Linked DNA regions of Heyndrickxia acidicola. The protein of the gene in region 1 interacts with the protein of each later gene in a pairwise test. Links are inferred from orthologs where the notes say so. Each region holds a gene or a part of one and is shown on either strand. Other genes may lie near its edges.

The links.
Region 2: the proteins of A5N88_RS00915 (region 1) and A5N88_RS08385 interact in binary tests that used the Bacillus subtilis proteins (3 or more experiments, as listed by UniProt). The link is inferred for Heyndrickxia acidicola from one-to-one orthologs.

Annotation. Positions count from the first base shown.
Region 1 is NZ_KV440953.1:213,017-218,386, reverse strand. The notes cover bases 1,443-4,432. They hold A5N88_RS00915 (post-transcriptional regulator), read right to left. Parts: upstream 3,102-4,432; coding sequence 2,784-3,101; downstream 1,443-2,783. Other genes in these bases: spoVB (stage V sporulation protein B), read left to right, coding at 3,207-4,432; secDF (protein translocase subunit SecDF), read right to left, coding at 1,443-2,635. In the rest of the region: A5N88_RS00925 (LapA family protein), read right to left, coding at 1-80; more of secDF, read right to left, coding at 371-1,442; more of spoVB, read left to right, coding at 4,433-4,751; A5N88_RS00905 (DUF421 domain-containing protein), read right to left, coding at 5,043-5,370. UniProt on the Bacillus subtilis protein: Required for post-transcription initiation control of the comE operon. Promotes the accumulation of its target comE mRNA to septal and polar sites.
Region 2 is NZ_KV440953.1:1,785,172-1,790,356, forward strand. What follows is about bases 1,115-4,027. They hold A5N88_RS08385 (DivIVA domain-containing protein), read right to left. Parts: upstream 2,870-4,027; coding sequence 2,360-2,869; downstream 1,115-2,359. Other genes in these bases: ileS (isoleucine--tRNA ligase), read right to left, coding at 1,115-1,903; A5N88_RS08390 (YlmH family RNA-binding protein), read right to left, coding at 3,096-3,872. Outside these bases: more of ileS, read right to left, coding at 1-1,114; A5N88_RS08395 (YggT family protein), read right to left, coding at 4,055-4,312; A5N88_RS08400 (cell division protein SepF), read right to left, coding at 4,318-4,791; A5N88_RS08405 (YggS family pyridoxal phosphate-dependent enzyme), read right to left, coding at 4,810-5,185. UniProt on the Bacillus subtilis protein: May act as a pilot protein, directing MinCD to the polar septation sites or by inhibiting MinCD at the midcell site of division. Required for polar localization of the chromosome during sporulation.

The DNA of each region.
Region 1 (5,370 bases):
GAATCTACATTTATGACCGCAAAAATAGCAATTAAAAAAGCAAAGACAATTCCAAGAAAAATAGACCATTGGATTCTCACACTAACACACTCCCTTTATCAAATGCAGCTCAAATCCATTATTATTTGTAAAATTCCACTCACTTTGAAATCTTATGCAAAGGTACGTTCCCCTGCACACAGCTGCCTTTAGAGTAGAAACATTTTTAATATATACCCTCCAATGATGTATAATAATCCTCTTATTAAAATCCTAATCCTTTCAACAGAGCAATAATCGGTAAAATTCTATGTTGAAAACTGCTCGTATCTCATTTAACAAATCCATAAAAAACCACAGATCATTTTTAAGATCTGTGGCTTTACATCCATTATACTTGAGGCTCGTCTGACCATTTTCTTTTTTCTTTAACGGTTTTTATCGGTCCGTTCTTTCTAAGCTGCTTTCGCTTCCAAACAAACCAAAGCTGCGAAGCAATAAAGATGGACGAATAAGTACCAGAAATTAACCCGATGAGCAAAGCAATAGCAAAATTCGTAAGAGAACTGCTTCCGAAAATCAGAATAGCCAGTGTTGTGATGACTACCGTCAGGACAGTATTGACTGAACGAGTAAGTGTCTGGCGAATCGATTTATTTACGACATCTGCCAGTTCATCTTCTGTTTTAATCCGTCCCTTCTTCCTTAGGTTTTCCCGGATACGGTCGAAGGTAACGATCGTATCATTAATGGAGTAACCTGCAATAGTCAATACGGCTGCAATGAAATTAAGATCCACTTCAAGCCTTGTTAAGCTGAAAATGGCGATAATGAAAAACACATCATAAAACAGGGCTACAATTGTCGCTAAGCCCATTAAAACTTCAAAACGGAGTGCGACATAAATAATAATACCTACAGCTGCGATGATAAGGGCAGAAATTGCGTTTTTAGCCAATTCCTTTCCAACCGTAGGTGAAACGGTACTGATGGAAGGCTCTGTTCCATACTCACTGGTAAAGTGGGAGTTCACCTTCTCTACATCACTCTTCGAAAGCATGCCTTTTAAACGTACAACTCCTGTGTCGCTATGGTTCCCTGCAAGCTCAATATCATCAGGCTGCAGGCCAAGTGCTTTAAAGTCTGATGTAAGCTTGGCATTCGTTAATGTTTGTGAAGAATTGACCTGTACACGTGTACCGCTTGTATAGTCCGTTCCAAGATTAAGCTTGAAAACGAAGCAAATAATTAAGCCTGCAATAACCAGAATTGCTGAGATGGCAAAAAAGATATTTCGGTGTTTCACAAAATCAAAACGATCAAATCTAGTAGGCAGATCCAGAGTATCAAAATTCTCAGAAAGGCTGTGAATAGCTGATTTTTTCACACCAAACCAGCCCGGTTTGTTTTTAAGCGCCTTACTGTTTACCCATAAACCAAGCAGCATCCTTGAACCGTACACAGCTGTTAAGAAGCTAAGAAGAATACTGATGATCAATAATGTTGCAAATCCCTTTACAGAGCTTGTCCCATAAATGAAAAGAACAATACCGGCAATAAGAGTTGTTACGTTTGCATCCAAAATGGCAATAAGAGAGGTTTTATTACCCGCTTTAAACGCACTGTTAATCGACTTTCCAACTTTAATTTCTTCCTTAATTCTTTCATATGTGATGATATTGGCATCGACTGCCATCCCGACCCCGAGAATCAGAGCGGCAATTCCCGGCAGTGTCAAAACGCCATGGATTAAATAGAAGATCAAAAGAATTAAATAAACATAAATGGTCAAGGACACAGAAGCAATCAGTCCTGGCAAGCGGTAGTAGGCAATCATAAACAGGAAGATGATAACAATTCCGACGATGCCGGCTGTAACGGTATCATGAAGTGCCTCTGCACCGAATTTTGCACCAACAGAAGTGGAATAAACTTCTTTCAGTTTCACGGGTAGAGCACCGGCATCTAATAAAGATGCAAGGTTTTGAGCTTCTTTCAGACTGAAATTCCCTTCTATGGTGACCGTATCTGTATTAAATACTTCGTTTACATTTGGATCTGAAAGGAATTTAGGATTTTTCTTGGTCACTTCTTTCTTATAAGAATCTTTTCCAGGAACAAAGTCCATCCAGATGACTAATTTATTGTTTGGTGCCATTTTGACGATTTTTTGCGTTACGGACCTAAACTTGTTTCGGTCTTTTAACTGAAGAACTACGTTAGGATCACCATTCTGGGTAAAGGACTGCTTAGCCTTCCCTTGCACCAGATCCGATCCATTCATTAATTCTTTATCGTTCACATCACGAAAAGAGAGATTGGCTTGAGTGGAAAGAATGTTTCTTGCTTCATTTTGATTCTTGACACCCGCTAATTGAACCCTGATGCGGTTATTTCCCTCTATTTGAATATTAGGTTCATTTACACCAAGTGAATTTACACGGCGCTGTAAAGTGTCCACGGTATTGGATAATGCGGCTCTATCGATTTTTTGGCCTTTAACAGCAGGCTGGACATCATATAAAACCTCAAAACCTCCTTGTAAATCAAGGCCGAGCTTAATTTTGTTCACAATCTGTTTGGTCGTTCCCCCAAATACGCCTGCAAGCAGTATAACAATGAGGAAAAAGGCAACGATCCGGCTTCTTTTTACCATTATGTATATCCCCCTAGCAAAATTAAAAAAACAAAACATAATTCCACTTAATCATTATTGTTGATATGCCTTTTCGTGCAATCAACAGAATACCATTATTATGAGGTAGAATAAAAAAAGTGTCAATTTATCTTTTAAACAGTCAAAATTAGCGTTTTTTCTTAGGATTCAGCAGAGCTTCGAGTTCATTGCTGTCTAAATCAGCAAACCAGTTTGGCGACCGGTAAGCTTCCACTGTAGCAAAGTTCATATAATCACCAGCTTTCAGTGAAAGGATATCGGAAACAAGCTCATAGATGTGCACGTCCTCCTTTAGGTTCTTCCACCTTTTTTTTATGAAATAATTCCAGATATCCCTTACTTCCACCTTCCCGTACCCTAAAATGGATAGCTCTTCAGCTTTGCTTTTCAGGGCTGGATAAAGCAAATCAAAATTCTTTTTATGAAAATACCGCTGTCCCTTCAACCCTTTAGCTCCTTTCAAAATGAACTTGTCATGGTTTGTCCATTACGGTGCATATACTTTTTATTGTATATGAAGATACCCTTTTTGAGAAGGTAGGTTATTATTATGTCAAAGTTTCTGAGGGGGACGATGATTCTCATGGCAGCTGGGCTCGTGACAAGGGTCCTCGGCTTTGTTAACCGAATTGTAATCGCCCGTTTTATTGGACCTGAAGGGGTAGGCCTCTTTATGATGGCGTTTCCCACACTGATGCTCGTCATTACCATCACACAATTGGGACTGCCTATTGCTATCTCTAAATCTGTCGCTGAAGCAAATGCGGCAGGTGACCGTATTAAAATTAAAAAAATCATGACAGTGTCTCTTGCAGTTACGGTAACCCTTTCTGCCATCCTGACACCTGCCCTTATCGTGTTTGCACCTCTGTTAACCAAATCCCTTTTTACTGATTCTAGAATATATTATCCGCTGATTGCCATAGCACCCATCATCCCAATAGTTGCGGTTTCAGGAGTTATCCGAGGCTATTTTCAAGGAAAGCAAAATATGAAACCGTTCGCTATATCACAGGTAATCGAACAGCTTGTACGCATCTTTCTGATAGCGATTTTGACAAAAACTTTCATCCCCTATGGAATTGAATTTGCTGCAGCAGGCGCCATGATTGCTTCCATTTTCGGCGAGCTTGCTTCACTGTTTTATATGTTTACCATGTTTAAGCTGAAAAAGAAATTCAGAGTAAGAAGTAAATTTTTTCAGGCTGTCCGAACAGGAAAAGAAACACTTTACGAACTTTTCAGAGTGGCACTGCCGGCAACTGGCAGCCGTTTTATTGGAAATGCTTCCTGGTTTCTCGAACCGATTGTCGTTGCAAAAAGCCTTGCCATTGCAGGGGTAGCTGCAAGCATTGCCACAAAACAATACGGAGCTCTGACAGGGTTTGCTCTTCCATTGCTCATGCTGCCATCGTTTGTCACACAATCCCTGTCTACTGCTCTTGTACCGGCTATTAGCGAAGCGAATGCCCAAAGGAACCATAAGCTCGTGGAATCTCGTTTAAATCAGGCCCTTCGTTTTTCTCTTCTTACAGGAGGAATATCTGTCATTCTTTTATATGTATTTGCAGAACCGCTTATGGCCTTCATGTATGGAACATCAGACGGAGCCCAATTCATTAAAATTATGGCCCCATTTTTTATCTTTCAATATTATCAGGGACCATTACAGGCGACCCTGCAGGCACTTGATTTAGCAAAGGCAGCTATGATTAACAGCCTGATTGGAGCCATTGTCAAGCTGGTCGTCATTTTCTCATTAACCTCACAGCCCAATTTCGGGATAAATGGTGCAGCACTTGGTATTGTAACCAGCATGCTGTTGGTCACCCTGCTGCATTATGCAACTGTTATGAAAAGGATCCAATTCACCATAGATGCAACCAGCCTGATTCTCTTTACTATTGTTACATTAGCATCGGGTTTCCTCGGCCATTGGTGTTATAATCATTTGTTTCAAAGCTATTCGGAAAATATTCGACTCGTATTAGGATTAATTATCACTTCTCTTCTTTACCTCTTGCTTCTCTTGATAACAAAGCAAGTAAACCGGAATGATTTGAAAAGAATTCCGATCATAAAAAAATTTATTTAAACAGGTTACTTTTTTTGCAGTTTCTGAGGGATCCGAAAAAATCAGCCTGCAGGATGATCAGGGCACTACCGAGTCTCTTCCAAACCCAATGTTGGCTAGAATCCTAAGTTAATTAAAAGAGAGATACGAGTCTTCTCCAATAAAAGCGCATTAGAGGGTGATCCTGCTGGAGCTGATAACGAGGGATGTTATTCCGCTTCCGGAAAGCAAGTACCTGCAGCGAAAATCATCCTGCAGGATGAATATGACGCATCCGATGTCCCAGTTAAAGCCCTATGTCAATAAGGGGGATTACTCTTTTTCATCCCTCTTATCAATATAAAATTCTCCATCCTGATAACTGCAAAATGAAATGTTGTCGATGTGCTCATATCCTTTGGATTTCAATTCTTTTCTCAGCCATTGCTCTCCTTTTTGTGCCGTCTTCAAATTTTCTTCCTGAATCACTCCATCTACAATAAAAGGCTGCGTATAAGTAATCGGGTGCTTTTTGGAAGAATCTTTTTTAATGACGGACAACTGACCGGATGTTTCTAATATGGCATACTCTACATCTGCAATATTATTGATGTCTTTTAGCCTCAATTGTGTCAGCAAATCATCAAAATTATAGCGCTGC
Region 2 (5,185 bases), 1.6 Mb from region 1 along the record:
TAGCATCAGATACACGAACATCCGCTTGATAATCTACTGATGCAACCCATAAACGAACAATTTCGGCACCCATTTGGTTAATGACTTTACCAGGCAAAATAACATTTCCTAAGGATTTACTCATTTTTCTTCCTTCACCATCGAGTGCAAATCCGTGGCTTAAAATTCCTTTATACGGTGCCTTGCCGGAAACAGCAACAGAGGTTGTAAGAGATGAGTTAAACCAGCCGCGATATTGGTCAGAACCCTCCAAATATAGATCTGCTGGACGCTGAAGTCCATCACGTTCAACTAACACGCCCTGATGGGAAGAGCCTGAATCAAACCAGACATCCATAATGTCTGTTTCCTTAGTGAATTGGCCATTCGGGCTTCCAGGATGGGTAAAGCCTTCAGGAAGCAACTCCTTTGCTTCACGCTCAAACCAAACGTTGGATCCATTCTCACGGAATAATTCAGAAACATGCTCGATTGTTTCTTCTGTAATAATGGCATCACCATTTTCAGCATAGAATACCGGAATTGGAACACCCCATGCTCTCTGGCGGGAGATACACCAATCCCCACGGTCACGAACCATATTAAATAATCTTGTTTCTCCCCAAGATGGAACCCACTTCACTTCTTTAATTTGCTCCAAAAGCTCATTACGGAAAGCGTCGATTGAGGCGAACCATTGAGCAGTTGCCCGGAAAATAACCGGCTTCTTTGTTCTCCAATCATGCGGATATGAGTGGGTAAAGAAATTCAGTTTAAGAAGGGCGCCAACCTCTTTAAGCTTTTCTGTAATTGGTTTATTAGCCTCATCATAGAACAGTCCTTCAAATCCTGGAGCCTCCGCTGTCATTCTTCCTTTATCGTCCACGGGACATAAAACGTCCAAGCCATACTTTTTCCCAACAATAAAGTCATCTTCCCCATGTCCAGGAGCTGTATGTACACAGCCTGTTCCAGATTCAGTTGTAACATGGTCACCAAGCATGACTAAAGATTCGCGGTCATAGAAAGGGTGTTCAGCTGTAATATATTCCATATCGCGACCTTTGACAGTTTTCACCACTTCTGGCGACTCCCATTCAAGTACGTTGGAAACCTCTTCAAGAAGAGCTTCAGCCACAACAAATTTTTCATTATTGACCAAAACGACGGCATAATTTAAATCTGGATGCACTGAAATACCTAAATTAGCAGGCATTGTCCAAGGTGTAGTAGTCCAGATAATGATTTTTGTTTCATTATCCAGCACGCCTTTTCCATCTTTCACTTTAAAGGCGACATAAATGGAGGCTGAGCGTTTATCCTGATACTCAATTTCTGCCTCTGCAAGGGCTGATTCACTGGATGGAGACCAGTATACAGGCTTTAGTCCTTTATAAATATAGCCTTTGCTTGCCATTTCTCCAAAAACCTTAATTTGTTGAGCCTCGTATTCGGGCTTTAATGTAAGATACGGATTTTCCCAGTCACCGCGCACTCCCAGTCTTTTAAAGGAAGCCCTTTGGTTATCAACTTGTTCATAGGCATATTCTGCACATAGCTTTCGAAATTCAGCAACTGTCATTTCTTTTCGTTTTACACCCTTATTAGTTAATGCCTGTTCAATTGGCAGGCCGTGGGTATCCCAGCCAGGTACATACGGTGCGTTGAAGCCTGTCATGGATTTATATCTTACAATAAAGTCCTTTAATGTTTTGTTTAAGGCATGGCCCATGTGGAGATCACCGTTTGCATAAGGCGGTCCGTCATGCAAAATAAACAATGGCTTTCCTTGATTTCTTTCCTGAACTTTTTGGTAAATATTCATCTTTTCCCATTTTTCCTGAATTTCAGGTTCTCTTTTGGGAAGATTTCCTCGCATCGGAAATTCCGTTTTAGGCATCAATAAGGTATCTTTATACTCCATCTTTTACTCCTCCTAAATAAAACAACTAATTATGTTAAAATGAATCATCATAAGGCCATTACATATAATTGACAAAATTTTCTTTATGCATTCCTGCACTGATTAGGCTTCTGAATGTTCTTTATTACCCTAAAAACAAAAAAAACCTTCTCATCCACAAAGGGACGAGAAGGTTTCCCGCGGTACCACCCTGGTAGACAATGAATAGTCATTGTCCGCTTTATCATTCAATATCGAGAATGACCCGCTTTTATCTACTAACCAAATGGTTTTCAAGTCAAGAACTCATGGGTGATCTTCCAGCTGTTATCTTATGCCGGGCTTCCACTATCACCGGCTCGCTAATATAAGAATTAAACAGATATACTGTCCCAGTCATCGTTTAATTATCATGATTTTAAATTATTATATGTGACAGGTTTTTATCCCGTCAAGCCTAAATGACCGATTCTTTTTTTATTTAATCGCGTCCTCTTCCAAATCAAACTCTGTAGCATCTAACTCAAATTCCATAAGCGTATCCCAGTCATCACTTTTAAGAAGATCAAGCTGTGCTTCCACAAGCATTTTAAAACGGGTACGAAACACTTTTGATTGTTTTTTCAATTCCTCAATATCCAAGGCAATTTTACGGGCTTTGGAAAGTGATTCATTCACTATGCGGTCAGCGTTCTTTTCCGCTTCCCTAATGATAAGCTTTGCTTCCTTTTGAGCATTGCCTCTTACTTCTTCTGCTGCTTCCTGAGCCACAATAATGGACTTATTCAGCGTTTCTTCAATGGAAGTAAAATGGCCAAGACGTTCATTTAAAGAAGCCAGCCTTTCTTCCAATTCCTTCTTTTCACGAATCATCAATTCATAGTCTTTTATAATTTGATCCAAAAATTCATTTACCTGGTCCTCATCATAACCGCGAAAACCCTTGCTGAATTCTTTATTATGTATATCTAATGGCGTTAAAGGCATATTGCCACCTCCATAATAGTAGTTTAAATACTTACACTCCTGTTTTTCTCTTTAAAAGGATGTGCACTGAATCATCCTAATTTACAGAAGTTTTTACAGAGAAAAACGGGAAAGTAAAAATAGGCATTATGGCTAATTAATTTTTTATCGATAACACTTTCTTCACATATTTATATTATACTGAATTTCGACAGCTTTGGGGAATATCCTGCAAATTTAATCAAAATTATTTTAGGATGCCTGCAGTCAATCGCCATTTTTCTTTTTTTGTTTGGCCATCTATGGAAATAATTCGGCTTCTTCCATAGCCTCTTGCAGATAATACATCTCCTTCTTCGCATGTAAATGATGTTTGTTCCACCTGTTTCCAATTAACTTTAACGAGACCTCTTTGGATCAATGCCTGCGCTTTTTGGCGGGAAATATTATAAATGCTTGAAAGAATAACATCCAGACGGAGTGAACTGGCCGTAGTACTTACTTCCATCCACTCTTCTTGAGAATTTATCCTTTCTGCTAAAGACTTTTTGAGAAGCTTAACCGAAGCTTTTCCTATTTGCTGGACTTCCGAGATAATAAACTCGCATATCTCCTCTCCGGCAAAGAATTGAATCCTGTCTTGCCCTACCAAGATATCCCCGTATTTTTCTCTCTTTAACCCTATAGACATGAGAGTTCCAAGGATTTGCCGGTGTTCAATGGACACAAATTTACTTGGATAATCTATTTCAACTAAAGCGAGCTGGAAATCTTCTTCCTCTGGAACATAATAATCCGGAAAAAGCAGGACTCTTTTTCTCTCTGCACTTTCATATCCGCCATGCTCTTTTATTTTTATGTCATCATTCTTTCCTATAAGGGCATGAACAATAAGTTGCTGCCGAGGATCCAAAAAATCAGTCAACCTCGGAGAATAGGTATTCTCCACCGACTGCCGCCAATTAAGCACTTGATCTATAAACTCTTTTTCATCTGGTCTAAAATGCTGGTAAATTGTATCCAACCGGTTTCTTCTCCTTTACAAAATAAATAGTAAATGTATAGGTATAGGTCTGTTTAAGGACTTCGTACTGTTAAAGCTAATTCACGCCAACTGTATATATCACAGCTTTCCGCTTAGCTTAAGATTACAATAAAAATTTACTGGCTCAATAAGAAAAGGGCGCTTTTAAAAGCTGCCCTTTTTTAAAACCACTGAAATAGCTGATAGATTCCGTTCCTCGCTAAATCCAAAACGATAAATGCAACAATTGGTGAAATATCTATCATTCCAATTGGCGGTACAATCCTTCGGAAGGGTTCAAGATATGGCTCGCAAATCCGGGCGAAAAATTCACCTACCGTTGTATTTCGAAGGTTAAACCATGACATAAAAATGTAGATGATCAATACATATGAGTATATTTGAAGAATATATACTATTAGGCTCAGCAGCATTCCCATTTGGCTTACGACCACCTCGAATCATGCAAATCATTTTCCTGGAGCAATTCAGTAATATTTCCGGTTACTTCAACTGTGTCAGGAGTACATAAGAAGATATTGCTTCCCACTCTTTGGATATCTCCTCCTATTGCATAAACCGTGCCGCTTAGAAAATCAACAATTCTTAATGCCTGGTCATGCTGGATTCTTTGAAGATTTACAACCACAGAGCGATGGTTATTTAAATGGTCCGCAATTTCCTGTGCTTCAGCATAGACTCTTGGTTCTACCAAAATAACCTTACTCTGTTTTTGTACACTTTGGAGGCTGACAACATTCTGCCTTGGTGCCTGTGAAGAATTTACAGGCTGCTGTCTTTTTATCGTTTCCCTAATCGGCTCTTGAACAGGTTGCTTTTGTACCGTTTCTTCTTCCAAAATTTCATTTTCTTCCTCATCAAGAAGGAAAAAGGTTTTTAACTTTGTTTTTAATCCCACTTTTCACACCTCCTATTTTTAGCCAACCAAAGCCGTTCCAATTCTAATAAAAGTAGCTCCTTCTTCAATCGCAATTGTGTAATCATTTGACATTCCCATGGAAAGCTCCGTACAAGGGGATGCCGGTAATTGCAGTGACTGAATATCATTTTGCAGCTTCTTTAATTCCTTAAAGCATTTTCGGATGACTGTCTGGTCGTCGGTCAAAGGAGCCATTGTCATAAGGCCAATCACCCTGATTTTTTCAAACTTCTGTAGTTCCTTTATAAACTTAAGCACCTGATCAGGTTTAACTCCATGTTTTGTTTCTTCACCCGATACATTGACCTGGACAAAACAATTTACTGGCTCGGAAGCCCTTTTGTCAATTTCCTGTGCCAAAGATATTCGGTCC